2 regions of the Bacillus sp. es.036 genome follow, and region 2 is predicted to be linked to the other one. Evidence: riboswitches for the same ligand, from Rfam matches in the RefSeq annotation. Region 2 holds a riboswitch; the other holds the start of a gene.
What was found. A riboswitch is a leader RNA that binds a small molecule or an ion and turns the genes downstream of it on or off. The one in region 2 is predicted to bind FMN.
Positions count from the first base shown of each region.

Region 1: it holds a riboswitch for FMN, as region 2 does, so the genes downstream of both, ribD (bifunctional diaminohydroxyphosphoribosylaminopyrimidine deaminase/5-amino-6-(5-phosphoribosylamino)uracil reductase RibD) here and ATG70_RS21895 (ECF transporter S component) in region 2, are expected to answer to the same signal.

Region 1 covers NZ_PDIZ01000001.1:1,797,823-1,813,419, forward strand. The annotation lists gene ccsB (c-type cytochrome biogenesis protein CcsB) at 1-667, opposite strand, end outside; gene resB (cytochrome c biogenesis protein ResB) at 700-2,325, opposite strand; gene resA (thiol-disulfide oxidoreductase ResA) at 2,338-2,865, opposite strand; gene ATG70_RS09205 (pseudouridine synthase) at 2,930-3,667, opposite strand; gene ATG70_RS09210 (spore maturation protein) at 3,805-4,317, opposite strand; gene ATG70_RS09215 (nucleoside recognition domain-containing protein) at 4,320-4,913, opposite strand; gene ATG70_RS09220 (D-alanyl-D-alanine carboxypeptidase family protein) at 4,906-6,066, opposite strand; gene ATG70_RS09225 (isoprenylcysteine carboxyl methyltransferase family protein) at 6,133-6,681, opposite strand; gene ATG70_RS09230 (type III polyketide synthase) at 6,682-7,776, opposite strand; gene ATG70_RS09235 (hypothetical protein) at 7,901-8,275, opposite strand; gene scpB (SMC-Scp complex subunit ScpB) at 8,306-8,884, opposite strand; gene ATG70_RS09245 (segregation/condensation protein A) at 8,881-9,627, opposite strand; gene ATG70_RS09250 (DUF309 domain-containing protein) at 9,790-10,317, shown strand; gene ATG70_RS09255 (GNAT family N-acetyltransferase) at 10,348-10,710, opposite strand; gene ribH (6,7-dimethyl-8-ribityllumazine synthase) at 10,933-11,403, opposite strand; gene ATG70_RS09265 (bifunctional 3,4-dihydroxy-2-butanone-4-phosphate synthase/GTP cyclohydrolase II) at 11,436-12,629, opposite strand; gene ribE (riboflavin synthase) at 12,653-13,309, opposite strand; gene ribD (bifunctional diaminohydroxyphosphoribosylaminopyrimidine deaminase/5-amino-6-(5-phosphoribosylamino)uracil reductase RibD) at 13,309-14,391, opposite strand; FMN riboswitch at 14,527-14,672, opposite strand; gene ATG70_RS09280 (peptidylprolyl isomerase) at 14,695-15,132, opposite strand; gene lysA (diaminopimelate decarboxylase) at 15,225-15,597, opposite strand, start outside.
Region 2 covers NZ_PDIZ01000003.1:584,983-600,579, forward strand. The annotation lists gene ATG70_RS21850 (GntP family permease) at 1-965, shown strand, start outside; gene ATG70_RS21855 (3-hydroxybutyrate dehydrogenase) at 987-1,766, shown strand; gene ATG70_RS21860 (acetyl-CoA C-acetyltransferase) at 1,865-3,043, shown strand; gene rsgA (ribosome small subunit-dependent GTPase A) at 3,365-4,414, shown strand; gene ATG70_RS21870 (DinB family protein) at 4,444-4,941, shown strand; gene ATG70_RS21875 (YuzL family protein) at 5,026-5,148, shown strand; gene ATG70_RS21880 (aminotransferase-like domain-containing protein) at 5,234-6,652, opposite strand; gene ATG70_RS21885 (peptide ABC transporter substrate-binding protein) at 7,044-8,744, shown strand; gene ATG70_RS21890 (amidase family protein) at 8,771-10,243, opposite strand; gene ATG70_RS21895 (ECF transporter S component) at 10,382-10,963, opposite strand; FMN riboswitch at 11,108-11,245, opposite strand; gene ATG70_RS21900 (c-type cytochrome) at 11,395-11,784, opposite strand; gene spoIIP (stage II sporulation protein P) at 11,962-13,134, shown strand; gene ATG70_RS21910 (YitT family protein) at 13,168-13,740, opposite strand; gene ATG70_RS21915 (M4 family metallopeptidase) at 14,298-15,597, shown strand, end outside.

The DNA of each region.
Region 1 (15,597 bases), on a different contig from region 2:
AGTCTACTGTAACCTGTTGTTCATTCTGATCAACAAATTGATAAGTAGATGAATAGCCTGCAGCTTCGAATCCAAGGGAAAGGATAACAAAGGCAATGGTACTTATTAAAGAATACATCACAAATTCAAGCCAAAAAGTAGACTTGCTTGCTTTCTTCTGATTTACCGTTTTAACAAGATAAACAAGACCAGCAGCAAAACTAATGGCTAATATCCCTTCGCCGAGTGCAGCCGTCGTTACATGAATTTTAAGCCAGTTACTTTGTAGAGCTGGAATAAGCGGCTGAATGTCGGATGGAAACACACTTGCATAAGCGATAACAATAATGGCTACCGGCATTGCAAAAACCCCGATAACATTACTTCGATAGATCAGATATATAATCAAGAAAGCGAAGACCATCGCCATCCCGAAGAACGTTGTAAATTCAAATAAGTTACTAACAGGCGCATGCCCTGCTGCAATCCATCTTGTAATAAAATAGCTCAGTTGAAAAAGAAAACCAACCGTTGAAAGAATAAATCCCCACATTCCCCATTTTTTCGCATGAGATTCCTCATCTGACTTTCGCCATTTCCTCCCGAATAGAGAAATAGCAAAAACGATACTCGCTGCAAAGTAGATAAAGAAAGCGACATAAAGCAAGTTACTGCTTAATTGAGCCATCTTATCTTGCCTCCCTTCGTGGTGCTAACAATCTATTTCTTTTGTTCTGCCTGGTCTATCGGCATTTGAAGTCCAGTTTGAGTCGAGATACTTTCGAGTTCACGCTTTAAACCATACCAGTTTTTATTTGTATGAGAAGATAACCAGATGTCTTTATCTGTTCTTCGTACCCAAATTCGACGATGATTCCAGTACATTCCTTGAATGACACCAATCATAAAGATTGCACCACCGATAGCAAGAATCCATAAAGTGTTATCTTTTCTTACAACAAGGCCGGACACATTTTTTGTATCTACGTTTTGAAATGACATTTTGTAGTCATTTTCCCCAAGCGGTTCTAAGTTCTGCTTAATCGCAACAAAAGCAACTTCCCCATCTGGATGCTCAGGAGAAACCATATTCAAGATAAACGCAGGATTATTTGGAACTTTCGATTTAGTCGTTGGTTCCCCTTTATCATTAAACTCGAAATCCGGAAAATAATCCATCACTTCAACGCGATACCCATTATCAAGATCATATGATTTATCAGGATTATATAAATTAATTGTAAGATCTCCAACAGATTCATCAGTGTCTTTATTATCCATTGTAAATGACATCGTTTGTAGTTCATTCAACTTATAATCTACTTGATAAATCGCATAACCATCAAACTTAAGCGGTTTATTTACTTGAATAGGATGCTCCTTCACTTTCTCGAGTTCAGGATCAGTTCCCGCGACTCTTTCACCAACTTGCTTATATAAAACAGCGTCAGTTTGATAGTTTTTCGCAACCGCTGCTTGTCCCGATTCTTCAATCGCATTTTTGAATTTTTCATCGTTATTGTCATACGTTTCTAATATAAATCCGTCGCTTTGTAAATAATAAGCTTCTTCGGTACCTTTTATTTTTTCTGTTTCACCTTCTCTTAACCAGAGAACTTCATCAACATACATTCCTGGAAAAAAGCGAAGCATGCCACCGATCAGAAATAGTATAAGTCCAATATGATTCACATATGGTCCCCATCTTGAAAAACGATTTTTCTCGGCGAATAGGTGACCTTCTTCTTCTTTTACTTTATACCTCTTCTTTTCTAAAGCTTCTTTAATGCCCTGCAAGTCTGGCGTATTTTCATTGACTTCTGTTACACCAAAGTATTTCTGACGTTTCATAAAGCTCTCATGGCGAATAACACGCTGTTTTTTTAGGGAGCGATATAACGGAACAAAGCGATCAAGACTGGCAACGATTAAAGATAGTCCAAGTGCTGCAATTAAGAGCATGTACCACCAGGAACCGTATAAATTATGAAAACCTAGGTCATAATAGAGTTGACCAAGTACGCCATATTGTTCTTTGTAGTAAACTGTCGGATCTGACAGCGGCGGTATGTACATTTCTTGAGGGAAAATTGTGCCTATTGCGGAAGCGACAAGTAGTAAAATAATGATCCAAATTCCTACCTTAACGGATGAAAAGAAATTCCAGATCTTATCAATAATCGTTGTTTTATACGTTTGTGACCTCCGTGCACTTCCTTCATATCTCATATTAAGTAGTTGCTTAGAATCTAAATCACCTTTAAGCGGTTTACCACATACTTCGCATATCTCAGTTCCATAAGGGTTCACATGTCCGCATTCACAGGTGATGTTTTTGTTGCTCATTGGAACACCCCATTACGGTTGGATTCGCTTCATATAACGATCAATAACTTCCTCTGAAAGACTAGCTTCCGTTTTTTGAATAACCTTTCCATCCTTATCAATTAAAAAGGTAACTGGAATTGGGCCCACTCCATAGTGATTTGTTACATCATTGCTTTTATCAAGCAATACTGGAAAACTAAGATTATACCGATCAGCAAAGCTTTCTGCTGTTAATTTAGGCTCTGAAACATTCACTGCTAATATTTCGACACCTTTTTCCTTGTATTCTTTATACTTCTTGTCCATAGCAGGCATTTCATCTTTACAAGGCTCACAATAAGTTGCCCAGAAATTCAGAAAGACCCCTTTTCCTCTGTAGTCCTCAAGCTCAACTTCATTTCCTTCTAAATCAGTTAATATAAAGTTAGGTGCTTGATCTCCGGCCTGTACGATTCCGCTTTCATTTGCAAAAAAGTTTGTATAGAACGTATAGCCGACTGCTATAAAGACGATAGCCAATATAACAGTCCGCACGATCAGCCGGTTTTTCTTTTTCATCGAACCAACTCCAATCAAACAAAGCAATACTACTCTCACTATAACGTGTCATTAAGACGGAACCTTATCGTTTTTTTGAATTTTGTGTGACAGCTTGGTTTCGCAGCTGTTTTACTTCATAAGGTTTTAGTTCACGATAATCTCCAGGATTCATTCCAGTTAGTTCCAAAAATCCGTAACGTTCTCTTTTTAACTTTTGGACAGGATAACCCAAAGTTTCGAACATACGACGGACTTGACGGTTTTTTCCTTCATGAATTGTTAATTCTACAATCGACTTTTCTTTTTGCTTATCGACTGATAATATTCTTGCGCGTGCTTTAGCGGTTTTGCCATCTTCTAGCTGTACGCCTCTCTCAAGCTTTTGAATGGTTTCTTTATTCATTAAGCCTTTCACTTTTGCCACATACACTTTGTCTACGTGATAGCTTGGGTGCATAAGCTTATTCGCAAAATCCCCATCATTTGTTAGGAGTAAAGCACCTGACGTGTCGTAATCAAGTCTTCCAACAGGAAAAATACGTTCTTCGATTTCATGAAAATAATCGGTAACCGCTTTTCTTCCTTTATCATCATCTATTGTTGATATGACGCCTGTTGGTTTATAAAACAAAAAATAAACAGGTTCTTCGCGTTCTACCTGAATCCCGTTCACTTCGATTTTACAGCGTTCAGATACCTTTGTCCCGAGTTCAGTAACGACTTTGCCGTTTACTTTCACTCTACCTTCTTCAATCAATGTTTCTGCTTTTCGTCTGGAAGTTACACCAGCCTGAGCAATTACTTTTTGCAAACGTTCCATTAAATTCACCTCACTAAAACATCATACTCTTGTCACAGTCAAACCTCAAGCACAGATTCATTCTATCATTTATTATGCTCAAACAAGAATTTTCCAAACCTTCTGTTAGCATTAAAAAAAGCCATGCGAGATGGCTTTTACCCAAAGACGAGAGTAACAAACAAAATCGCTGCGGCAATTCCGACAAGATCTGCTAGTAAGCCTACCTTTAGGGCATTCCCCATGCGCTTAATCCCGATCGCTCCAAAATAGACCGTAATGACATAGAGGGTTGTATCGGTACTACCCTGCATTGTAGAAGCTAATCTTCCTATGAACGAATCTGGCCCATAAGTGCTAATAATATCCGTTGTCATCGCAAGCGCACCTGTCCCAGATATTGGACGTACAAGCGCTAACGGCACTATTTCTGTTGGCACTCCAATTGCTTCTAAAGGAACTTTTAACAAACTACTTAGAAAAGCCATAGCTCCTGAAGCTCGAAACACTGAAATGGCAACCATCATACCAACAAGATAAGGGACGATCGAGACAGCGATAGAAAGTCCTTCTTTCCCACCTTCTACAAACGTTTCATAGGTAGGTACTCTTTTCCAAGTTCCATACGCTAATATAAACCCAATCATCAGAGGGATGATCCAAATCGACATATTCACGTCGAACCCCCCCCTTTACTTCTCCTATAAAAATAACGATCGATGAGTATCGCTCCAATTGTTGAGCATGCCGTTGCTGCAATAGTTGTACCTATTATTTCAGTTGGCGAAACAGAACCATATTTCATCCGGATCGCGATCACGGTAGTTGGGATTAGCGTTAAGCTCGATGTATTAAGAGCAAGCAACGTGACCATTGATCTTGTCGCGTTGTCTTTCATGTCGTTAAGCTTTTTAAGTTCTTCCATAGCTTTTATCCCCATCGGTGTAGCCGCATTACCGAGGCCAAACATGTTTGCCATCATATTGGAAAGAATATAGCCCATAGCTGGGTGATCTGGTGGTACCTCAGGAAATAGTTTTCTAGCAATTGGTTTAAACCCTTTCCCTAATAGATCAAGTAAACCAGATTTCTGAGCAATTCTCATTAAACCAAGCCAAAAAATAAGAACACTTAACAACCCAATACAAACCGCTACGGCTTCTTCTGCTCCTGTAAAAATGGCTTTATTAACTTCTTCCATCGTTCCATTAATAAGGGCATAAAGGATGCCAATCAGGAATAAGCCGGCCCAGATGAGATTAACCATTGAGATCACGACCTGTATCGAATGAAAAAAGCTCTTTTAGAAAACCCCAGAATCCTTTGTTTTCTTCCTTATCTCCCTCGTACATAATCGGTGCTTTGATAATTGTTTCACCATTTAATTTCACATAATACATACCGACTGGCTCAGACGATCCAAGTTCATCCCATTTATTTTTATCCGGTGGATCTACGAGTTGGATGGTTGATTCAACCTGATTCCTCTCATCTTCTGCTAACGGATAAGAAAGATCTCTACTTAACGTAACGTTATCCTTGTATGGTTCTTTCTTCACGTCCTTTAGCTTACCTTTAGGCTCAAGAAGGGTTAGTTCATAGTTCGCATATCCCCAATTAAACATGGAAATGTGATCATTCCAATCGTCTGGAGCGTCTAACGTTACAGCAATAAGCGTCATGTCATCTCGCTCTGCAGTTGAAACGAGCGTTCTTTTTGCTCGTTTTGTGTAACCAGTTTTTCCACCCGTGGAATCCGAATATAAACTTGTTAAAAGCTTATTCTTATTACGCCATACATAATCCCACTCTTCCATTTCGTTGGGAGCCTTATGTACTTTTGTTCCTGAAATAATTCCATACGTCTCGTTATTCATGGCATACTGAGTTAGCAAGGCCATATCATAGGCTGTTGAAAGATGGTTTTCATGATCATCCAAACCATGCGGATTCATAAATATCGTCTTCGACATCCCGATCTCTTCTGCCTTTTGATTCATTAACGTTACAAAACCTTCTAAACTGCCACCAACCTCCTCAGCTATCGCGACCGCGGCATCGTTTCCCGAGCGCAACATTAAACCGTACACTAAGTTTTCAAGCGTTATTTTTTCTCCTTCTTTTAAGTATAAAGAGGAGCCTTCCGTCCCAGCAGCATTATGGCTCACTGTTACTTTCTCATTCATTTTGCCTGATTCAATCGCAAGAACTGCAGTCATAATTTTTGTGATGCTAGCTATTCTTCGTTGGGAATACGCGTCTTTTTCATAAAGGACCCTTCCTGTTTCTTGTTCAATTAGTATCGCGCTTCTTGCTGAAACGCCAATCCCATTCGCAAAAGCCTCTCCTGGAATCATTAGAAACAGCAGAGCTGCAATTAATATTAAGACGCCAATTTTTGTCTTCAACGAGTTCATCATGACATCCACGTCCCTTAGGCTCTATATTTGTACAAGTCTATGAGCATGAATCGTGGGATATGTCTATCAATCCTCGTTTACGTTTGAAAATACAACTCGATAATCTGTGACATCTTTTAACGCCTTTTCTTCAATTGGAATGCGGACTTTCAATAACAAAATCCCGTTTAAAAGTGTAAACACAATCGCAGTAATATAAGAGGAAAAAATAAGTGGGAGTGAAATGATTTCGAGGGCCACAATCATATAATTTGGATGTTTTATATAACGGTAGGGTCCTTTTTTGACAACGTTAGCATCTGGCAGAACAATAATTTTCGTGTTCCAAAACCGTCCAAGGCTTTTGATTGTCCAAAAACGAAGAAATTGTGCCAGAACAAATATCCCTAACATGATTGTCCAAATGATCGACAATGAAAAGCCACGTAATATGGTTTCAATGCCGACAGCAAGAAGAAAACTGATATGCAGCATCACGATATACTTATAGTGGTTCTGGCCTATTTCTTTTGCTCCTCGCTCCTTCATCCACCTCTCATTACTCTTCGCAAGCATTAATTCACCTAAACGCTGAATAACTAGAATACTAAAAATCCCCGCAAACAGAAGACTCATTTATGCCCCTCCTTTTTCCCATTTTAATAACAATAGCTCTGAACAAAACCCGGGTCCAAGTGCAGCCATAAGTCCAATATCTTCTTCCTTACAACCGTTTTGTAGAATTTGATCCAATACGTATACAACCGTTACAGAACTCATATTGCCATAATTTCTTAATACATCTCGCGAAACAGATGTCATGTCACGACTGAACCCAAGTGCTTCCTCGTAAGCTGTCAACACTTTTGTCCCCCCAGGATGAGCAATAAAATAATTAATTTCTTCGGTAGTTTTCTTCTCTGAGCTAAGAAATTGTAAAACATTTGGTTCAAGCCAACTTGCAACAATTGATGGAATCGATTTCGAAAAAACAACATGCAAGCCTTCATTGCTTACTTCCCAGCCCATTACGTCTTCCGAATTCTTCATTAGTGTTGAGCGTGTCGCTACTACTTTTGGCAGACTGCTCATGTTGGACCGTTTCTTAATTGGTGACTTTTCTCCAATCATTAAAACGGAAGAGGTTCCGTCTGCAAACAATGCCGTACCTATAAGATTACTTTTGGAATAATCCCCGTGCTGAAAAGTTAAGCTACACAACTCTACATTTATGACAAGAACAGTCTGCTCCGGGTGAGCAAGACAGTAATCACTAGCTCTTGCTATGCCTGCAGCTCCTCCCGCACAACCAAGACCCCAAATCGGAATACGTTTTGTATGAAGGGAAAATGGAAGAACATTCATAAGTCTTGCCTCTATACTTGGAGTTGAAATTCCCGTTGTTGATACAAAAAAGATCGCATCTACATCTTCACAACTCACAGCTTCTTTTAGATAAACGGGATTCTGAAGACAATCCTCTACTGCTTTTTTTGCATATTCGACAGCAAGCGTAATGTATTTTTCGTTTTTTTCTTCGAAGGTTGGTCCGCTACTGTACCACTCTAGCGGCATCGCAAAATATCTTGTATCAATTTCTGCACTTTGAAAAACAGGAAGCAGGCGTTCAATGTCTTTAAAATGTTGACCAAACTGTTTTTTTGCAAATGAGGCAGCTTCCGTTTGTTCGAGGCAATGAGGGGGTAAACATTTCCCGATTGATAGGATCATTGGCTTTTACTCCTTTTACCTTTTCAACTAGTTTCCGAAATCCTCCTGCTTTTTATACAAGAAGTTCTAGCGGAGCGGGATTAGTTCTCTTGTATCATTGCTTATCAAAACGAAAAAAGATGTCTCAATCTCGAGACATCTTTTCATTATTAAAAGTCGTAGACTTATTTTTCTTAATTTCAGCTAAACTCGCGTAAAGTTGCGATAAATCCGACTTATCCAGCAGGCGAAAAAACTCTTCTTCAGTATTGATATAGAGACGTTTTCTCCCTGGATAAAACGAAAGGAAATTTAGAGCAACAGCCTCCTGTAAGGGTAGATCATAACCCCATATCCCTTTAGCCTTTGCCGTTTCTCCAAAAATAGCAGGATACAAGACATGGAATCTTTTTTCATTTCCATCCTGAACATAGGTTACGGTAGAGCGAACAAATGAATCCTCAGGAGAATTGGAACGCTCTTTCTTTAGGTGTTCATAGGTGACATCAACGACTTTCATCGATTATCCTCCTTCACCAATTACGCAAGTTTATTCTGGAATTTCCTGAAACTTCTCAAAAAACAGGTCTGCTTCTTCCTCTTCCTTATCTTCGCTACCATCTGGAAGTGGCGGGAGATCTTTAATTGAGCTTAATCCAAAATGAAAAAGAAACTCTCGTGTTGTTCCATAAAGAATCGCTCTGCCGGCTTTTTCCGCTCGCCCTGCTTCTTTAATGAGTAATTTACTCATCAAAGTTTGAAGAGGCTTATCCGTTTTTACGCCTCGAATCTCTTCAATTTCAACCCTCGTAATCGGTTGTTTATAAGCGATGATTGCAAGCGTTTCAAGAGCAGCTTGCGAAAGCGTATGATTACCAGGTGTGTCGACCAGCTTCTCGATATAAGACGCGTTTTTAGCATTTGTCGTTAGCTGATAGCCCCCACCGATGAAGCTAATCTTAAAACCACGATCTTTATCATCATATTCTTGTTGCAGGTCTTTTAGTGCATCTAGAAGGGTGTCCTCTTCCAATGAAGTAGTTTCACAAAGAGATTTGACAGTAATCCCTTCGTCACCTACTACAAATAGAAGACTTTCAATGATGCTCTTTATTTCTTCATTCGTCACACTGATGCCTTCCCTTCTCGTTCAAAAATCATGATTTCACCAAAGTTTTGATCTTGTTCACATGCTACATCTCTCGTTTTCATTAGTTCAAGAACAGCGAGAAACGTTACAATCATATGGCCGCGATCCGCTTCACTAAAGAGCTCACTAAAGCGTCTCTTAGCGCCTCCTTGCAACTGATGACGGATATCATTCATCCGATCTTCAATTGGAATTTCTTCACTCTGAACTGTGGTCCGCTTTGGTTTTTTATCCTTTACTCGCCTCGTCATCTTTTGAAATGCTGCAAGCATATCGTATAAAGTAACATCCCCAATTGATGTTTGATCGTCTTCTTGGGTGTATTCACTTATATCAGCAGGTGGTCGTGCATAGAGCAAACTTCGACTAGACTCTTTTTTCTTCAGATCATTTGCTGCTTCTTTAAACCTTCTGTATTCAACAAGACGTTGAACAAGTTCATCACGAGGGTCATCCTCAAAGTCCGGGTCCTGTTCCAATATTGCTTCTTCTTTTTGCGGAAGAAGCATTTTGCTTTTAATCGCAAGTAACGTTGCTGCCATGACAAGATATTCACTCGCTATATCAAGTTCTAACTCTTGCATGGTGTGTACAAATGTTAAATATTGATCCGTAATTTGCGAGACCGGTATGTCATAAATGTCAACTTCGTACTTATTTATAAGGTGCAGTAGTAAATCCAGCGGACCTTCAAATGCATCTACTTTTACATTATATTGCATCATTTTCCATCTTCCTTTATTCATGTCCATCGAGTATACCGATTATATCATATTTCAACTATACAACAGATGACGGATCTCTTTAAATGTGATTGATAAAGCGATGCACTTTCGATGCCTCACGCTCATGTGCTACACTACAAAAGAAACGGAGGAATCAGTATGTATCCAGAAGCTTATATTGAATATCTGGCTCATTTCCACGGTCTTCGTGACTATTTTGAGTGTCATGAGATTCTTGAAGAACATTGGAAGGAAGATCCTCGAGAAAGTCGTAAGCTTCATTGGGTAGGCCTTATCCAAATTGCTGTTGGACTCTACCATCATCGACGTGGTAACTTCACTGGTGCCAAAAGAATGATTACGAATGCGAAGCGCATTGTATTAAATGAAAGAGAAGAACTTAAGAGTTTAGCTATCAATGTTGATGAGCTTTCTGAAAATCTCGCTTCCGAACTTCAACGAATCAACGAAGCTTTGCCATATAACAGCTTTGAAATTCCGCTTACAAATAATGCTCTTATCACCATGTGTCAAAATAGATGTCTTGAACTCGGTTGTATTTATGGCAGCAAAAGTGATCTTGCTAACATTGAACTGATTGATCGTCACACAAGAAGAGATCGATCAGATATTATCCAAGAAAGAAAGCAACAACAACAATTAAAACAGCAGAAAAGGAACGGCTAAGCCGTTCCTTTTCTGCTTATAATCAATCGTTTACTTCATATTCTCTTCTAGGTGACACCGTTCGAAAAAAGTTCCTGTATATTCATTTCCTTTAATACATATTTCATCACTGAGCATCTCACGGAGTGCTTCGACCATTTGTTTGCCAATCCCTTGATGACGATGAGAAGGATTTACGCTAATGTCTTTTAATTCGACTTCGTTCTCGCTAACCCACTCAATTCCAAGCAATCCAATGATATCTTCTTCTTTCCAAAGAAAAAGCTGCAGTGAATCCATTTCTTCATAGTCTTTGATTGATTGTTGCAGTTTTTTAATATCTTTTTCATTTGGCATAAAACTCAATAATCCCATGGCTATTTTCTCATGAGCTTTTTTATAACGAATTAGCATGATTATCCCTCATTAAAGTAATTCTTGGCTCTCCGTTTTGTAACATATTCGAACTTAGATGGGAATGTTCTTCTCATCTAACGAAAGAGCGCAGTGAGCATGATCATTTCCATCACGCACAAACGAATCCACTAATATTCTTGATGACTTCCGAGTATTCCACAAGTTTTATCTACCCTTCTCCGCATACCATACTCATCATAGCCAAAAATGAACAGATAATCAACCTTCAAATGATTTTGATAAATTCGCCATTTCAATTGCTGCAGTTGCTGCATCCCAGCCTTTATTTCCAGCTTTTGTACCAGCCCGTTCAACAGCTTGTTCAATCGTATTTGTTGTTAATACGCCAAAAATAACTGGAACGCCAGTCTGCATTGTTAAATTCGCTACGCCTTTAGACACTTCTCCACATACATAATCAAAATGAGGTGTTGCTCCACGAATAACGGTTCCAAGGGTAATAATCGCATCATATTTACCTAAATCCACCATTTTTTTTGCGGCAAAAGGAATCTCAAACGCCCCAGGCACCCAGGCTACATCAATGTTATCTTCTGACAGGCCGTGGCGTTTCAGTGCGTCTTCAGCACCTCCAAGTAGTTTACTTGTTATAAATTCATTAAATCTTCCTACTACTATACCCACTTTTAATCCAGATCCAACCAAATTTCCTTCAAATGTTTGTCCCATCTTAAATAACCTCCTATAGTTTCGTTACTTTATTAGAAATGTAGCATATGTCCTAGCTTACTGTGTTTGGTTTTCAGGTAGCGTTCGTTCTCTTTTCTTGAAGGCATTTGAAGCGCTACTCGTGACGCTACTTCAAGACCATAACCGGTTAACCCCGCTATTTTTCTAGGGTTGTTTGTTAACAAGTTCATTTTTGAAACACCAAGATCACGCAATATCTGAGCGCCAATCCCATAGTCTCTTAAATCCGGTTTAAATCCAAGCTTTTCATTTGCTTCAACGGTATCGTAACCCTCTTCTTGAAGCTTATAAGCTTTCATCTTATTTAGAAGTCCAATCCCTCTTCCTTCTTGACGCATGTAGAGAAGCACGCCGTGCCCTTCTTCTTCTATTTGTGCCAAAGCTGCATGAAGCTGTGGACCGCAATCACAGCGGAAAGATCCAAAGACGTCACCTGTTAAGCATTCAGAATGAACGCGAACAAGCGTCGGTTGATCAGGAATAACCTCTCCCTTTATTAGTGCTACATGCTCTTTCTGATCAATAATGTTTGAATATCCGACAGCTCGAAAAGATCCAAATTCAGTAGGAAGTTCGATTTCTACTTCCTTTTGAACAAGCACATCTTTACGATTTCGATACTGAATTAAATCCTTAATTGTAATCATCTTCAAATCGAATTCTTCAGAGATCTCTTTTAAATCCGGGACTCGTGCCATCTCCCCGTCTTCTTTCATAATTTCACAGATAACACCAGCAGGGGCTGAACCTGATAGTCGAGCTAAATCAACTGCTGCTTCTGTATGTCCCGCTCTTCTAAGTACTCCCCCATCCTTAGCAATTAAAGGGAAAATATGACCTGGTCGGTTAAAATCAGCGGGTTTTGCATCCGGGTTGATGAGATATTGAATTGTTGTGGCTCTTTCTGCTGCTGAAATGCCAGTGGTTGTACTTTTGTGGTCTACGCTAACGGTAAAGGCCGTGCCGTGAGAATCAGTATTATGGTCAACCATAGGACTTAATTTCAGTTGATTCGCGCGTTGTTCAGTAATCGGCGTACAAACAAGCCCTCTCCCTTTAGTGATCATAAAATTAATCGTCTCTGGCGTTACCTTATCAGCTAACGCAATAAAATCTCCCTCGTTCTCTCTGTCTTCGTCATCACAGACAATAACGACCCGGCCTTGCATTAAATCGTAAATGGCTTCTTCAATTGTGTGGAACATGACTTAACCTCCTGTTACATCACTTATTTAAACCCATGGTCTTCAAAAAACTGGCTTCCTAGTGAAGCTGTGGGTTCTGGCTTCGTTCCGCTTCTTTGTTCTAGATATCTCATAATATACTTCCCAAGCATATCGCATTCAATGTTTACTGTATCTCCCACTCTTTTCTTACCAAGCACCGTTTCTTCGACAGTATGAGGAATAAGTGAAATTGTAAGAGAGTGTTCCCCGATCCCAAAAACAGTAAGACTTGTGCCATCTACCGAAACGGATCCCTTTTCTACAAAGTAAATTAACAGATTCCGAGGAATGGAGATATCATAGTAAATCGCGTTATCAATTTGCTCGACCCGTGTAATTTCCCCGACACCGTCAACATGACCAGAAACAAAGTGACCTCCAAAACGTCCGTTTGCGGACATAGCCCGTTCAAGATTCACTGAAGAATTCGGCGCTAGTTGACGCAGGCTACTAGAACGAAATGTTTCAGGCATAATATCGACAGAAAAAGAAGCATCTGTAAACGATGTAACCGTCAAGCAAACACCATTTATCGAAATACTATCTCCTAGATGAACGTCCGATAATACTTTCGATGCAGCGATCTGCATCACGATTGACTCTCCAGCTTGCTGCACACTTTCCACTCTGCCAATCTCTTCTACGATACCTGTAAACATTATGAAGTCCCCCTTGCTGAGATAATACGAATATCTTGTCCAATGCGTTCAACGCTTTCAATCGATAAATCGACCGCTTCGCTCATGAATTCAAATCCTTTAGCTCCAAATGCTGTTGGAGATTCTTTTCCACCAATGAGCTTAGGCGCGATGTATGTAATCACCTGCTGAAAAGTACGAGCTTCCAAAAAACTACCGTGCACTTCAGATCCGCCTTCCACAAAAATGGAAGTAATTTCTCGCACCGCAAGGAGAGCTAATACATCTTCAATAGGAAGTGCTGAATTAGCTACTTCTAGCACCTGAACATGTGCGGGAAATGCTCGATCACTCTTTAGCACAGCCTGTGTGGTTGTTATAATCCAAGTTTCCGCTTTCTGATCATTTATCACTTTTGCATCAGAAGGAATCCTCAGATTACGATCAAGGATAATTCTGATCGGAGAAAGACCTTCTCCATATCGAGTCGTAAGGGACGGATCGTCTGAAAGAACCGTTCCAATTCCTACTAAAATAGCGTCATGCTGATGACGGAAAGCATGTACATCTTTCCGAGCTTCTTCTCCTGTTATCCATTTGCTATCACCAGTATGTGAAGCAATTTTCCCATCTAACGTTGCCGCAGCTTTTAAAGTGACGTATGGCCGTTTATGAGAGATATAATGGAAGAACATCCGATTCAATTTAAGTGCTTCTTCCTCTAATAGTCCAATCGTTACCTTTATCCCTGCAGCTTGTAACTTGGACACGCCTTGACCAGCTACGAGTGGATTCGGATCCTGACTAGCCACATAAACTTCGCTAACTCCTGCATGAATAAGAGCATCCGAACAAGGAGGCGTGCGACCATGATGACTACACGGCTCAAGCGTGACATAAGCCGTGCTACCCTCAGCTTCACTCCCAGCCATTTTCAGAGCCTGTATTTCTGCATGACCTTCTCCAGCTTTCAAATGGGCGCCCATCCCTACGATTCGTCCATTCTTTACAAGTAAACAACCAACGGAAGGATTTGGACGTGTTTGACCAATTGTACTTTTAGCCATTTCAATAGCAGTGTTCATAAAATCCTTATGATTCATTGTGTTTGCTCCATTTCTACTCTCCTTAGTGGTTACGAAAGAGAATAAAAAAACTCCCATAACGGTGTTATGGGAGTCAAAATTATATGCCAAATAAGCCTTTTGAATCTACGATTCAAAAGGAGATTAGTCATAAGTTTCCTTCTCCCATCCAGACTATACTGTCGGTTCTGGTTTCACACCAGATCCACCGTTTGCTTACGCAACCGGGTCACGGACTTAGCTAGCTTTAGCTAGACATCACCGCCGGTTGGGACTTTCACCCGACCCCGAAGGAAAGTATTTAGTTTTGATGCGTCTGAACTATTCTTCGTCCCAGACCTTAACTTCTTTCATCACATCGCCTTGCTTAATACGAAGAACCGTATCCATTCCTTCTGTTACCTGACCAAAAACAGTGTGAACACCGTCAAGGTGAGGCTGAGGTTCATGAACAAGGAAAAACTGGCTTCCACCTGTATTTTTACCTGCATGAGCCATAGACAATGAACCAGCTACGTGCTTATGAGGGTTTCCTTCTGTTTCACAATCGATCGAATAGCCTGGTCCGCCCATTCCAGATCCTGTTGGGTCTCCCCCCTGTGCTACGAAACCTGGGATAACACGGTGAAAGTTTACACCATTGTAAAAACCTTCGTTAGCAAGCTTTTCAAAGTTAGCAACGGTATTCGGTGCTGCTTCCGGGTAAAACTCAATTTCAATTGTTTCTCCATTATCAAATGCAATTGTTCCTTTTTTCATAAATAAATCCTCCTGCACTAACAATTTTCTTCAAAGCTCTTTCATTATAGCACATACTTAAGCTGTTCCCTATCATTTCTACTATTACAAAGTTATTTTGAAATAATCGCTTGTTTTAATGGAAGGTCATGACGAATTAAATCCTCAAAAGATTCTCTCTTCACGACAAGTTGTGCTTCTCCATTTTCTACAAAAACCACCGCTGGTCGAGGTAGTCTGTTATAGTTATTTGCCATAGAATACCCGTACGCCCCCGTTGAAAATACAGCCATCGTATCTCCTGCTATGGCGCGCTGTAATGTGCAATCCCAGATTAACATGTCACCTGACTCACAACATTTTCCTGCAACTGAATAAACATGTTCTTTCGGCTCATTCATGCGATTTGCAATCGTTGCTTCATACTTTGCTTGATAAAGGGCCGGTCGCAGATTATCCGTCATTCCTCCATCTACTGCAAGATAA
Region 2 (15,597 bases):
ACGGCGGTGTCAGTCTTTTTGTTGTCGCATTCTCAGTTTATCCGATGGCTGTTGGTCTATTTAAGCAAGCCGATTTACCACGTCGGTTTATACCAGCGACGCTTGCGTTTGGCTCGGTTACCTTCACTATGACATCTGCTGGATCTCCAGAAATTCAAAACTGGATTCCGATCGAATATTTAAATACGAGTCCTTATGCAGGTTGGCAAGTCAGTTTAATAGTAGCGTTATTCATGGCACTATTTGGTTACTGGTGGCTGAAACGTATGATATCGAAAGCTGTAGCAAAAGGAGAACGATTTGAATCGAGAAAGGAAGATCCTGAAGTAGAGAATCGTCCACTTCCAAATCCATTACTTGGACTTGTACCACTTGTTATCGTATTAATTATCTCCTTCATTTTCCATGATAGCTTAAAGCAATCAGCACTCATCATTGCTTTACTCGGAGGGGTTGTAGCGACTTATTTGTTAAATCGCAAATACTTTGAGAACTTTGGACGTGCCGTTTCTGATGGTACGCTTGGAGCATTGATTGCAATCGGAAATACAGCGGCTGTAGTTGGTTTTGGGGGTGTAGCACAGTCTGTTCCAGCATTTGAAACGGCAGTGGATTTCATGACGGGTATTCCTGGGAGTCCTCTTATTGGGGGTGCAATTGCAGTAAGTGTGATTGCTGGATTAACAGGATCAGCATCTGGTGGTCAAGTAATCGCTCTTCCAATCCTTGCTCCTCACTATATTGATGCTGGTGTGAATCCAGAAGCCCTTCATCGTACAATTGCCATCTCTTCTGGTGCCCTTGATTCATTGCCTCATAATGGTTATGTTGTAACAACGATTCGGGCTATATGTGGTGAATCTCACCAGGATGCATACGGTGCAGTAGGAGCGCTTACAGTCATCGTCCCTCTTATAGGACTTGCTCTTGCTATTCTATTATTCAGTCTCGGACTTGGAATTTAGTATGAAAAAGGAGGGAGTTTGTTGTTAGTAAATAAAAAAGTAGTCGTAATCACTGGAGCAGCGAGCGGGATCGGAAAGGAACTAGCGCGAGTGTTTGCAGAGAACGGTGCAAAGGTTGTCCTTAGTGATTTGGATGAGGATAAGGTCAAAAGGGCTGCAGCTGAATTAAAAGAAAATGGTATGGATACGATTGGAATTCGCTGTAATGTAACGAAAGAAAACGAAGTAGAGGCATTATTTTTTCAAACCCTAAAAAAGTTTGATCGGATAGACGTTTTGATAAATAATGCAGGTCTTCAACACGTTTCAACTATTGAAACATTCCCAACGGAAAAGTTTGAACTGTTAACGAAAGTAATGCTTGTTGCACCGTTTATTGCAACTAAGCTAGCTTTTCCCATTATGAAGAAACAGAAGTGTGGTCGAATTATTAACATGTCTTCTATTAACGGACTTGTGGGCTTCTCAGGAAAAGCCGCTTACAATAGTGCAAAGCATGGTGTGATTGGACTTACTAAAGTAGCTGCGCTTGAAGGAGCTGAAGATGGTATTACAGTAAATGCTGTTTGCCCAGGATATGTGGATACTCCGTTAGTAAGGGGGCAGCTTGAGGATTTAGCTAAAAGTAGAGAAGTAGCATTAGAGAGAGTACTTGAAGAAGTGATTTATCCGCTCGTTCCACAAAAGCGTCTGCTCACAGTGCAGGAAATTGCAGATTACACAATGTTTCTCGCAAGCGATAAGGCAAAAGGGATTACAGGTCAGGCCGTTGTGATTGATGGGGGTTACACAGCACAATAATAAATCCCTTCAGTGAAAAAAGCTAAATCTCTTCCCTCACAAGCACTTGTAAACGCTTTCCTTTTATTTGTAAAATAGAGAAGAATGGAGGGGAAAACATGAAAGACGTTTTTATATTGGAAGGTGCAAGAACACCATTTGGTTCATTTGGTGGTTCACTTAAAGATAGTAATCCAACAGCCTTGGGGATTTCAGCAAGTAAAGAAGCTCTAAGAAAAAGTGGAATAGAGGCTAGTGAAATTGATCTTTCTGTTATTGGGAATGTGATTCATTCTACATCAAATGCTTCTTATTTAGCGCGTCACATTGCACTTGGGAGTGGAATACCTATTGAAAGTCCAGCACTAACAGTAAATCGACTTTGTGGTTCTGGTATGCAAGCTGTCATCTCAGCAGCGCAATCCATTATGATGGGGGACGGTCAAACGGCCCTTGCCGGAGGAGCGGAGAATATGAGCTTATCTCCGTATACGTTAAGAGGAAGTCGTTTTGGAGCAAAAATGGGTGCTCCGAAAATGGATGATATGCTTTTGGCTACGTTAACTGATGAGTATACTGGAACTGGAATGGGGATAACGGGAGAGAATCTGGCAGTAAAGTATGGGATTTCTAGAGAAGATCAGGATGAATATGCAACTCAAAGTCAGCAAAAAGCTGCTGATGCAAGAGAAAAAGGTATTTTCATAGAAGAAATTGTACCTGTTGAAGTAAAAGGGAGAAAGGGGATTGAAACCTTTTCAACTGACGAACATATTCGAGAAGGTACAACAGCAGAAAAGCTAGCTGGGCTTAAACCTGCTTTCAAAAAAGATGGAACTGTCACTGGTGGGAATGCAAGTGGCATAAATGATGGAGCCGCTTCTGTCGTATTGGGAGGAGCAGATTATGTCTCTTCAAAGAATCTTAAGCCACTTGCTCGAATTGTCTCCTGGGGTATAGCGGGAGTAGATCCTTCGATTATGGGAATTGGACCAGTGCCTGCTATACGGCAAGCATTAGATAAAGCAGGTATGACACTTCAGCAGATGGACTTGATTGAAGTGAATGAAGCCTTTGCCGCTCAGTATCTAGCCGTTGAAAAAGAGCTAGAGCTTGATCGCTCACGAGTGAATGTGAACGGTGGTGCAATTGCTTTAGGGCATCCAGTAGGTGCGAGTGGCACGCGTATTCTTTATACACTTATAAAAGAATTAAAGCGTAGAAATGGAAAGTATGGTGTTGCTTCACTCTGCATTGGTGGCGGACAAGGAATTGCTATGGTGGTTGAAATCAATTAATTTGTCAGAAAAGATTGCCAATTAAATAAATATTGCGTATACTAATGGTACTAACATACGGAAAGGGGTTGTGCATGATGGTAAATAACAAAATGAATTCATTGTTAATTGCATATTGTGCACAGTCCAATTGGTAAGGTAGGAGTCTTTTCTTACTTCTGATTAATAAGATCAAAAACCATGGGCTGTGCGACTGTGTCGCTATGTCTATGGTTTTTTTATACTCGATCAGCTAATCATCTACGCTGATTGTAGGATAAGAGCCGACACCACTGTACGGCTTTTTGTCATATTTACACTTATTAATCAGGAGGCTTTCAATTGAATCGAATAACATTAGGTTGGAATTCATACTTTGAAGACAATTATCAAGCTATAGCAAATGGATTTATACCAGCTCGAGTTATAGTAGAACATCGTGGAGGTTATAACGTCTCTACAGGAGAAAGTTCTTATGCAGCAGAACTTTCAGGTAAGTTCCGATTTGAAGTAACACGGCGTGATGCTTTGCCAGCAGTTGGTGACTGGGTCCTTATTGCTCCTAAAACGGATAACAAAGCAATTATTCATGATCTGCTACCGAGGAGAAGTAAGTTTTCAAGAAAAATTGCAGGGACGACAACTGAGGAACAAATTATTGTAGCTAATGTTGATACGGTTTTTCTTGTCAATGCATTAAATCAGGACTTTAACCCAAGTCGTATTGAAAGATACCTTGTCATGGCGTGGGAAAGCGGTGCAAAGCCGGTTATTGTACTCAGTAAAGCTGATCTTTGTACTGATGTGGAACAGAAAGTAAGTGCTCTTTATAGTATTGCTGTAGGTGTACCGATCCACGTAGTGAGTTCGGCGACCAAAAAAGGGATTGATGAGTTAAAAGTGTATTTAACAGAGGGAACTACCACAGCTTTGTTAGGTTCATCAGGTGCTGGTAAGTCTACGCTCATAAACAAATTATATGGCAAAGAAATTCAAGTTGTACAAGATATTCGCCAAGATGACGGCAAAGGAAAGCATACCACGACTAGTCGAGAACTGATAACGCTTCAAACAGGTGGCGTACTAATTGATACGCCTGGAATGAGAGAACTTCAGCTCTGGGAAACCGATCATCTTTCTCAAAGCTTCCCTGATATTGACGCATTTGCAGAGAAATGTCGTTTTAGAGATTGCCAACATGAAGGTGAACCTAAATGTGCAGTGAGAAATGCAATAGAGGAAGGAATGTTAGAAGAAAGAAGGCTTGAGAATTATAAGAAATTCCATCGTGAGCTAGCTTTTCTTGAGCGACAAACAAATAAGAAGGCTCATCTCGAAGAGAAGAAAAAGTGGAAAAAAATCGCTGGAGATCGAACTAGAAAGAATCGCTAGGATCTTTAATTTAGGAAGGAGACGACCAAATGACGGATGAGCGCTCTGTGTTAAACGATTATGCTTCGCTAATTAATTGGTTAGAATCGACTGCGATGGAGATGAGCGAAACCATCTTCTTTCAGCCTATCAAGCAAGGCAAGTGGTCTCCAGCTGAAATCCTGTCCCATATCATGATGTGGGACAATTATCTTCTTAAAGAAAGAATTCCTTTTATTGAAATGGAAGCTAATTTGCCTAAACTTGATAACGTTGAAGAAGTAAATCAGCGCGCAGCAGAGTATGCGTTATCTGGTCTAAATAAAGAAAATTTAGTTGCTGAAACCATACAAGCACGAAGACAAGTGGTGGCCCGCCTTCAGCAATTTGAACCGATTCAGTGGAGCAACACGTTTTATATTGAGAAGTATCCAATCTGTCTTACAGGTTATATAAAAGGTCTTATTGAGCACGATGATCACCATAAGTTGCAAGTAGAAGTTTTTATGAACGAGCAAGGATTTTCCCAGTCCCACTTTACCTTATAGCTTAACTTCCTCATCTCTCCGACTTCTGAATCAGCGGATAAGAAAGAGAGGCTGGGGTTAGGCTATAAGGTGGAGGTGAGAAGAATGGCAAAACATAAAGCAAACCCTACAACCAATGGCCTGGCTTCATCCCAACCAGAAGGACAGGGAACAGGAGTTGAAGTAGGGATAACGTACGACTCTAAACGAAAAAAGAAAAAGAAATAACAACGAAGCGCTGCTATGAGCAGCGCTTTTTAGATTGTTTTAAGCTCTTTTTCTTCCATTTTAAATCGTTTATTATTACGATCCATTAGTAAATTTCTGCAAACTGCCTGATGTGCAAAGTATTTAGCGCGCTAACGAGACGGCTTGTGGCTTCAAAGAGGTTGTCCTTTGATACAGTTGTAAGAGGTAATTTGAATCTTACAGCACCTTCATAGAGTGAAGGTGACAGCAATACATGAGCTTCTAGAAGTATATCCCTCAATTCTTGAAGGTTTAACGCTGGTTTAAAATCAAACCAGATGGAAGTAGAGTCACCTTTTTCTAAAATTGTTATTTGGTCTTTTAATGCATCTAATTTATTTAGTACTTGTTTTTTCCTTGCACGTAATTCCTCTTTCACCTCTTCAAAATGCTCATGAATTTCAACTGAATATAAAATGTTATGAACAATTTCAAGAAAAACGGGAGGAGGGGTCATGCTAAGTTGAATTTGAAGCGCCGATAAACGCTTTATAACATGCTCTGGTCCTAAAACCCACCCCATACTTAAACCGGGGGAAATACCAGTAATGTGTCCTACTTGTACAACGAGTTTTTGGTCGGTACCAAGTTCATAATATGAGCAGCTATCATTATCGTAAGACCCTGTAAGCAAAGACGTTTTCACTATTTCTAGTATTGGAATACCGATTTTTTCATATTGTGTTAATAATTTTTTTCTTTGTTGGATTGTTGATGATTGTGTTAGGGAAAAATGGTGCTCCATCATTGAATTTGCAATAATTAGTTTGATTCCTTCCCTTTGGAAATGATGATTTGTTAAAGGGCGATCAGCTGAATAGCGAATAACGTGAATGCCAGAAGCTAGAAATAAATTTAATTGGGAAGGGTTTATTGGTTCTTCGACGGCAATTACGTCACCAGGATTTAGAAAGCATTTCACTGATAAAAGTATCGCTTGTTCGAGACTAGAGGTCAGAACGATGTTTTCAGTAGATACTGATTGATTGATAAAGCGGTTAATCATATGTTTGGTTTGAAACATAGTTGAAGAAAATTGTTCTTTACTAGTAGTGTAAGCAGTTAAATCATAAGCATTTCGTGCAAGACATAAATCTGGTGCAACCTCTCCTGCGTTCAAGTTAATGAACGAGGGATCATTCATATAGTTAGAAGAATGGGTAAATAGTGTCGTATTTTCCGATAAATGCTGATTTCGAAGTTTATTCCACGTTGTAGAATGACTGGGAATGAAATCTGCTGCATCTGAACTGACTCGTGTCCCGCTTCCTTGCCTGGACGTAATGAGTCCGCTAGCCCTCAATTCAGCGTAAGCTGTCGTAACAGTGCTTCGATTGACACCTAGTTGGACGGCTAGATCGCGTTCAGCAGGAAGAGGATTCCCCGTTTGGAGAGAGCCATTTATAATGGAATCCTCATAGTAATCAACGATTTGTTTGTACAACGGTTTGCTGCTCTCTGGATTGAGTATAAATCTCGCCATTGTCCACCACCTCACTACTATTATAGAGAAAAATAGAGAAAATTGTATAAAATTTTCAAAAAATTAGAGTGGAGAAATTCACGATATACACAGGTTTTAAGCCGTTTGACGGATATTTTTGTAGAAAAAAACAAATTGGATGGTATACTTTTGGCTAAATTGGATGGTTACAGAAAGTTTTTTGAAATTTAAAATAAGTTTAATCATTCAGTTAATTGTTAATATTCAAACGATAATCGATGATGGTTTACATAAGTTGAGTGATATGACCTCCCTGTTATAGATCTCGCAATGGTTTCCCAATCGAAGAACTTCGTTTGAATTTATAACACAAAGGTCTACGTAAAGCTAGACCTTAACTGAATGGTACAAACAAATAGGGGGTAACACAATGAAGAAAAAGTTTTCGCTTTTGCTTTCGGTCATCTTGTTGTTAAGCCTTTTCCTTGCAGCGTGTTCCGGTAATTCGAACACTTCAAGCAACACAAACAGTGAAGGAGAAGCGACAAGCGGAGATAGCGATAGCTCAGAAGGATCAGCGGAACAGGTTCTAAACTTAACAGATACACAGGATATCCCGACTATGGACTCAACGCAGGCAACAGATACTGTTGCATTTAATGCAATGAACCAGGTATTTGAAGGTCTTTATCGTCTTGATAAAGATAACAAGCCTGTCCTAGGTATGGCAGCGGAAGAGCCAGAAGTTGAAGAAAAAGACGGCGAAACTGTTTATACATTTAAAATTCGTGAAGATGCGAATTGGTCTGATGGCACACCAGTGAAAGCAGACGATTTCGTATATGCATGGCACAAAATTATTCACCCAGATACGATGGGCGGATATGCATCAATGATGGGTGCTGCAGGTATTAAAAATGGTAATGAAATTATTACTGAAGGCGATCCACTATACGGTAAAGTAGAAGAACTTGGTGTGAAAGCAGTAGATGAGAAAACACTTGAAGTTGTGGTTACGCAACAAGTTCCTTATTTCTTTGATCTATTAACATTTGCATCATTCTATCCACAACCTTCGGAATTTGCTGAAGAGCAAGGCGAGAACTATTCACTTGAAGCAGATACAATGCTTTACAACGGTCCATTTACGCTAGCTGAATGGAATCACGGTGAAGGTTGGAAGCTTGCTAAAAATGATGGATACTGGGATGCTGACACAGTACAGTTGAAAGAAGCAAATTACAAAATTGTAAAAGACGAAGCAACTCGTGTTAATCTTTATGAGACTGGAAGCATTGATCGTGCTAGTCTTAGTGCAGATTTCGTTGATCAGTTTAAAGATCGCGAAGACTTTACAACAATCCTTGATACAACAATTTATTTCCTACGTATGAACCAGAAGAACGAAGCACTTGCTAACAATGATATTCGTAAAGCTCTTTATTTATCGTATGACCGTGATGGTCTAGTAAATGTACTACTAAACAACGGTTCAGTAGCAGCTCGTTACCTTGTACCAAAAGAATTCTTGTTCCTTAACGACGAAGATTTCCGTGCGCCAGCTCCAGACGGCTATCTTGCAGATCAAACTGCTGATGACGCTGCTGAGTACTGGAAGAAGGGGCTAGAAGCTCTAGGTACTGATAAAGTTGAACTTGAATTCCTTACAACGGATAGTGACCTTGCATCTAAAATCGCAGAGTATGCGAAAGATCAGTTTGAGTCTAAGTTAGACGGTCTTACAATCACAATTAACAAACAGCCTTGGAAGCAGTTCCTTGACCTTGAAGATGCTGGAGACTTTGATATCTCAACTGGTGGTTGGGGACCAGACTATCCAGATCCAATGACTTATATCTATATGTTTGAAACAGATGGCGCCTATAACCGCATGGATTACTCTAATGAAGAGTATGACAAGCTGGTTACTGATGCTAAAACTGAGACGGACGAGCAGAAGCGCTGGGAAATGATGCAAGAAGCAGAGCGCATTCTAATCGAAGAAGATACGGCGATCCTACCTACTTATCAGGGTGGCGGAGCGATTATCATGAAAGATTACGTGAAGAACTATCATATCCACAAGTTTGGTGCTGATTCTTCTCTTAAATGGGTAACGATCGAAAAGTAAAAGCTTCACTAGAAAAGCGCGAGCCATTAGGCTCGCGCTTTTCTTAAGGTTGAAGTGCTGTCTAACCAATCTGGAAGCTTTCGTTGATGAGAAAGCTGTTCATAGGCATAAGCGAGCTTAATTAGTTGCGGTTCGCTGAACGGCTTCCCAGTGAAGGTAATACCAAGAGGTTTTTTGTTTGAAGTAAAGCCACCAGGGACGGTTATAGACGGATAGCCTGCTTTTGCAGGAAGTGTTGAGCCGTAAGCTCCTACAAATAGCAATGCATCTAGTTTCTCGGTTTGCATGAGTTTGTCTAAACCATTTTCTTTTGCATTAGATAAATCCTGGAGGCGACTTTGCAAATATTGTGCTTCGGTTAAAGATCCGGTCGTTTCGTTTGCTTCGATTAAAAGGGATTGTCCGTACGGAAGAGCTAATGGGTTTTGATGATAGTAATTAATAATTGATTGAAGGTCACTTAAAGAAGATGTTGTGTTTTTTGCTAGATAGCTATTAACGCCGGATTTAAATTCATATCGTAAGACCTGGTAGTCTTGCTCAAGCATTTCTTGATCAGAACATAGTTGATCAACCTTTAAGATTGAGCAACCAATCTTCTTTAGGTCTTCGGTTGCTCTATTTAAAATCTCTTGTTCTTCAGCATGCATGGAATCATAATAGCCGTTCTGGACAATTCCAATTCTCAATTCTTCATATAAAACAGGGAGTAGATAAGGTGTATAATCTTGATAATTAGGTATGGTATTTGTTGCATGATCCAAAGGGTCTTCCCCTGATAAATGACTGAGTAGAATGGCTGCATCGGTAACATTTCGGGTCATTGGACCAGCGGTATCTTGTGAAAAAGAGATTGGAATGATTCCTGAACGACTAATTGCGCCAACTGTGGGCTTAAGGCCAACGCCAGCATTCGAACTTGATGGGCTTAGAATGGATCCATTTGTTTCTGTTCCAATCGCAGCTGTAGCAAAATGACAAGCTACTGCAACAGCTGACCCAGAACTGGATCCTCCAACATCAAGAGTACCTGGTCCATAAGGATTAAGTACTTGACCACCTCTTGAACTGTAGCCATTCGGCATTTTATCACTCATAAAGTTCGCCCATTCCGTCATATTGGTTTTGCCTAACATAACAGCTCCAGCGTGTCTCAGCTTTGTCACTAAAAAGGCGTCATCTTTCCCGTAGGAAGTAGCTAGAGCTTGTGAGCCGGCGCTTGTATGCATATGATCACCTGTATTGATATTGTCTTTAAGTAGAATTGGAATTCCGTGTAATGAGCTTCTTGCTCCTTTCATTTTGCGCTCTCGATCAAGTGAGTCTGCAATCATTAATGCATCCGGGTTAATTTCTAGAATGGCGTTAACTCTGTGATTATGATGTGCGATTTGATTAAGGTAAAATTGAACAAGCTGTTTTGAAGTAAACTTATGAGCAAGCATAGCCTGTTGGATATCGAGGATTGTGGACTTTTCTAACCAATCGATAGATAGCATTTTTAATTCCTCCTAGCGCTTTTTAAACCTATTTCGACAATAAATGGAAAAATCCCTTTTGGACATTCTATTCTTTCATGCTAATGATGGCTGAAAAAACAAAAAAACCGAACCAAGATAAGGTTCGGTTTTTGATCGTTAAGCAACTCTCGTTTGACGAGCAAACCAGGGTTTTAATTTTATGAAAAAGGCAACAAAAATACTAGCTACGATTGCACCTTTTAGTAGATTAAATGGTGTAATACCGGTTAATACAAGTGCCTGACGGGCAGAAGCAGACATTTCTTCAAAGCCCATAAACCATGTGTATGCCGGAAGAATAATTAAATAGTTCAACAATCCCATCATCGCTGACATTAGAATCGTTCCGAGCGTCAATCCCAGTGCTAATCCTTTCTGAGTTTGATTAAATTTACGGAAGATTAAAGAAGTTGGTACGATCAAGAAAACTCCAGCAATGAAGTTTGATATTTGGCCAATCGGTACACCGGTGAAGCTTCCCTGTATCCCAAAGTGAATGAAATTCTTAATCGCTTCTACAAGTATCCCTGCAACTGGCCCGTATAGTATGGCAACAAATAGCGCTGGAATTTCACTGAAATCGATTTGAAGAAAGACGGGAAATCCAGGCAGTGGGAAATCTAAAAGCATTAATAAATATGAGATACTGCTGAACATCGCAACTACAATCATGCGTTGCGTTTTTGAGACACTTTTCATTTTGACATTGCTCCCTTTTTTTCGAACCACCGAAAAAGGAGATGTGGTCCCAATGCACACAAAAAACCATGAGTATGGGGCTCATGGTTACGGCATGGGGAAATAAGCAAGCTTCTATTAAATTTCAAAGAAAGCTTACTACTCCACCATCTTCTCCCATCCAGACTATACTGTCGGCTCTGGAATCACACCAGATCCTGCCCAAAAAACAGGCTCGCGGGCTTGAGGAATTGCATATCCTTCACCGCCGGTCGGGAATTACACCCTGCCCCGAAGATAGTTCGTTATAATGATTACAGCTTTATTATACAGTGGAATGATGGATATCTCAATCATAACATCTTGAAACTAAGCTATTTTATGATAACGCTTTCAAAAAGTATTGAAAAAACTCTCTACCTTTTTAGATAGAGAGTTTCAAGAAAGCGTTCTTATTTTTTCTCAGCAAGCCAAGCAGCGACCATTTCAGCTTCTTCACCTTGAATCAAACCAGCGGGCATGCCGCCACCTTTACCATTCTTGATAATATCGAGAATTTCATCTTTCGAATATTTACCACCAACGGCTTCTAGTGCTGGTCCAGCACCGCCTCCCAGGTTCTCACCGTGGCAAGACGCGCAGTTTTGTGCAAATACTTTTTCGGCTTCTCCACCTCCAGCGGAATCGCCGCCTTCTTCACCGCCGCCTTCTTCGGCCTGTTCACCATGACTGGCTTCGTTTCCACCAGCGTGTTCTTCGGTTGTGGAAAGCCAGTATGTAAAGCCTACAACCATAACTAGGAACAAAATTATTGCAGTAATATAAGCGGATGATTTACCCATTCTGTTCACCTCCTGTATCCTCATCTTTATCATACTTTTCTAACATTCAATTATCAAATATATTTTGCTTATTTCTTCCTGAATTATGTATCTATGAGAACTAGTAAAAAAATCTTCTATTTCAATGTGCGAATTCATAGACATAGAGTGTGAAGTGAATGAAAGGGAGGAGATAAAATGAAAAGCAGCTCTCCAAGGCTGTTTGGTGATACAAGCAGTAGACAAATTCGTTTGATTTCTTTTTTTACAGTATCAGGACTTATTTTTTTGTTTATTGTAGCAGGTGTGATTTCATCGTCAGAAACGAAATACCAGCTCTCCTCTTCTATGCTACATGATTGGATCACAAGCTTTTCAACAGAAGCGATGGTATATGGAATGGGGACTGAGAATCATTATTTAACTCAGGTATTACCTGAAGAGAGTGAGCCGCCAGCATTTTCTCTAGTCATGTTTCAATTTATTACGAGCGTTAAGCCAGGCGATATCAGGAGTCTTCTAGGGGGGGAACTCCCTGGTTTTGCGTTATATGATGCTAAAATCCACGTTGCTGGGGAGGGAACGAATTTTACCAACCTTCCCGTCGAATCCGCTCCACCTTTGGATGATTTACTTAAAGAAAGAGAGGTACCTACGGAGAAATTAGAAATTCAAGATTCAAAAGATCAGGTTACACCGCCGCTTCAAACAACGAATGGGAAGAAAGTGGCCTTTATTTATCATTCACATAGCTATGAGTCTTACTTGCCGTTATTAGGTCTTGAAGGGGAAAAAAATGCTGATTTAGCGAACGATGGGAAAACCAACATTACGCTAGTTGGAAAATTGTTAGGTGAAGAACTAGAGGATCGGGGGATAGGCGCACAAGTTGACGATTCAAACATGGGAGCCCTATTAAATGAAAAGGGCCTTGAGCATGGAAGTGCTTATGATGTATCGAGAACGATCGTACAGTCTGCGGTAGCAAGCAATGATGATTTTAACTTATTCATTGATATTCATCGTGATTCATTAAGAGCGAAGGATACAACGGTTACAATTAACAATGAGGAATACGCTCGAACAGTTTTTGTTATTGGAGAAGAAAATCCCAATTACGAGAAGAATCTCGCGCTTGCAAAAGAATTACATGCTGCGCTAAAAGCAGAATTTCCAGGGCTAAGCAGGGGGGTAATTAGTAAAAAAGGAAAAGGAGTAGATGGCATTTATAATCAAGACTTATCTCCTAATGCTATGTTGATTGAAATGGGTGGAGTGGACAATAACCTTGAGCAACTTAGTCGAACGGTTAAAGCCATTGCAGATGTCATTAGCGAACATTACTGGGGAACGGAGAAAGTAAATAAGTAAAAAAGTGAAGCGCTGTGTCAGTTCACAGCGCTTCTATAAGGCTTCTTTCTTAATAGTTAATAAGCTAGTAGCAATACCAACTGCAAAAATAGTAACAGCAGAATAGAGCGAAGCATTTAATCCAATGGTTTTGGATCCAATAAGGATGACAAGACCATCTATTAGAAAGATGATGATTCCAACATTTAACGTAACGATGCGGGAGATAAATTGAGCGAGCAAATCTGTTCCACCTGTACTTGTCTCGTATTTCAACATAATTCCAATCCCTGTACCTACGAAAAAGCCTCCTAATATGGAACTGATCAGAATAGGAAAAGAAAAGGCGTATCGAAGGGGAGAAAGAAGATCAATAAAAAAAGAAGATAGTAATAATCCATGGAGGCTATTATAAAAGTAAGGGCGAAAGTAGAGGAACGCAATAATATAAAGAGGAATACTTAAACAAATGATGGTAAGACCGGTTTGATAACCCCATATGTATTTTACAATTAAGCCGATTCCAATCATTCCACCATCAATAAGGTGGTTGGGAACTAGAAAGGCATTGATACCTGAGCCAACTAAGATACTTCCTATAACAACAGCAACTATTTTTTTATACATAAGAGGTTCACCTGCTTGTTCATAGTTGTATCAAGTTTATGTAAAAGGATTTCATTTCATTACGATCACATGAAATAACGATTGTTTATATTGAATTGATAACGAAGAGGGTTGAGAAATTACATGGATGAAGTCATTTCCTTATGTGACATTTATTTCATTTTTAAGAAAGGGAGTAAGATTAGAAGAAGGTGTGGACTGGATAAGGCGCCTGTTTTATTGAAAAAACAAAGGGAGAAAAGCTTACACGTTTAAAAAATGGAGTATATGGAACGTAGTACATTAGAATGAGAACTTGTTATGATTCGTTGATAGGGCAGGCCATTAGCCTGTCTTATTTTCATTTTTCCACCTATAAAAGTAATATTTTTACAATTAATTCCTTTCAAAAAGATTATACCATGACGTTCCGTAAGATGTTATTGGGAAATTGAATCTCTAAAAACAGCGAATAAACTCACGTTTTCCTACATATTTCCCAATACAAATCCTTAAAATACTGTGATAATCTACAAATGTACCAAAAATTCTAATTATTCCGAAATGGAGGAAAAGAAATGAAAAAAGGAATTGCTGTTGTTCTAGCAACTGGCTTAGCATTTGGATCTGCCCTTCCTTCTGCTTCAGCCGCTTCTACTAAAGATTTAAATGCGGAGCAGAAACAAGCTCTTGAAAAAATGGAGATCGTGAAACAAGATTGGGAAAAAGAGCGTAAGGTACCATCATTTTTATCTGGTAATCTATCCGAAAAAAGCGTGAAAACAGAAAAGGCAGTGAAATCATACCTTAAGTCGAATGAATCTCTTTTTAAAGTAAAGACACAAGATCTAAAGCTAGTAAATGAAACAACCGATGAATTAGGGATGACACACTATGAGTACGTTCAAACAGTTAAGGGTGTTGAAATCGACAGCGCAAAATTCATCGTACATACGGATGAAAACGGCGAAGTAACAGCAGTGAATGGTAACCTTCATCCAGAAGCTGCTCAGAATTATAAAGGAAGTTCAGAAGCAAAGCTTTCAGAAAAAGATGCAGTTAAAAAAGCATGGGAACATATTGATGTAAAACCTCAAAACGTCGTTACAGATGAGCCGAGCTTTGTTCGAAAGTCCGATGTCTCTGATATGGTAGAGAAAAGTGAACAGGTCGTTTATGAGAAAGATAACGAATATTATCTTACTTATAAAGTGCAGCTTCAGTTCATTGATCCGTATCCAGCAAACTGGCAGGTCTATGTTGACGCTCGGGATGGCTCGGTTGTAGATGCTTATAATGCAGTTGCTGACGGTGCAGAAACAGGATATGGGTATGGCATTCTCGGAAACTATAAGTCTCTCAATACTTACTACTCAAATGGCACGTATTATCTTTATGACACAACAAAGCCAATGAGCGGCGTTATTGAAACGAGAACGGCTAATAATGGAACGTCACTTCCGGGAAGCTATGCGGTAGATAGTAACAATGCGTTTACCTCTAGCTCTCAAGGTGCTGAAGTTGATGCCCATTATAATGCCGGAGTCGTGTATGACTATTATAAGAATACTCATAATCGCAATAGCTTTAATAATAATGGAGCAACAATTCGATCAACCGTACATTATGGCTCGAATTATAACAACGCCTTCTGGAATGGTTCACAAATGGTATATGGCGATGGTGATGGGTCAGTTTTCGCACCACTGTCAGGAGCCCTTGATGTTGTCGCACACGAAATTACTCATGCGGTGACTGAAAGAACTGCAGGTCTTCGATATCAAAATCAATCAGGGGCACTTAACGAATCAATGTCGGATGTTTTTGGTTATTTCGTTGAACCTGGAGATTTCCTTATGGGTGAAGATGTCTACACAC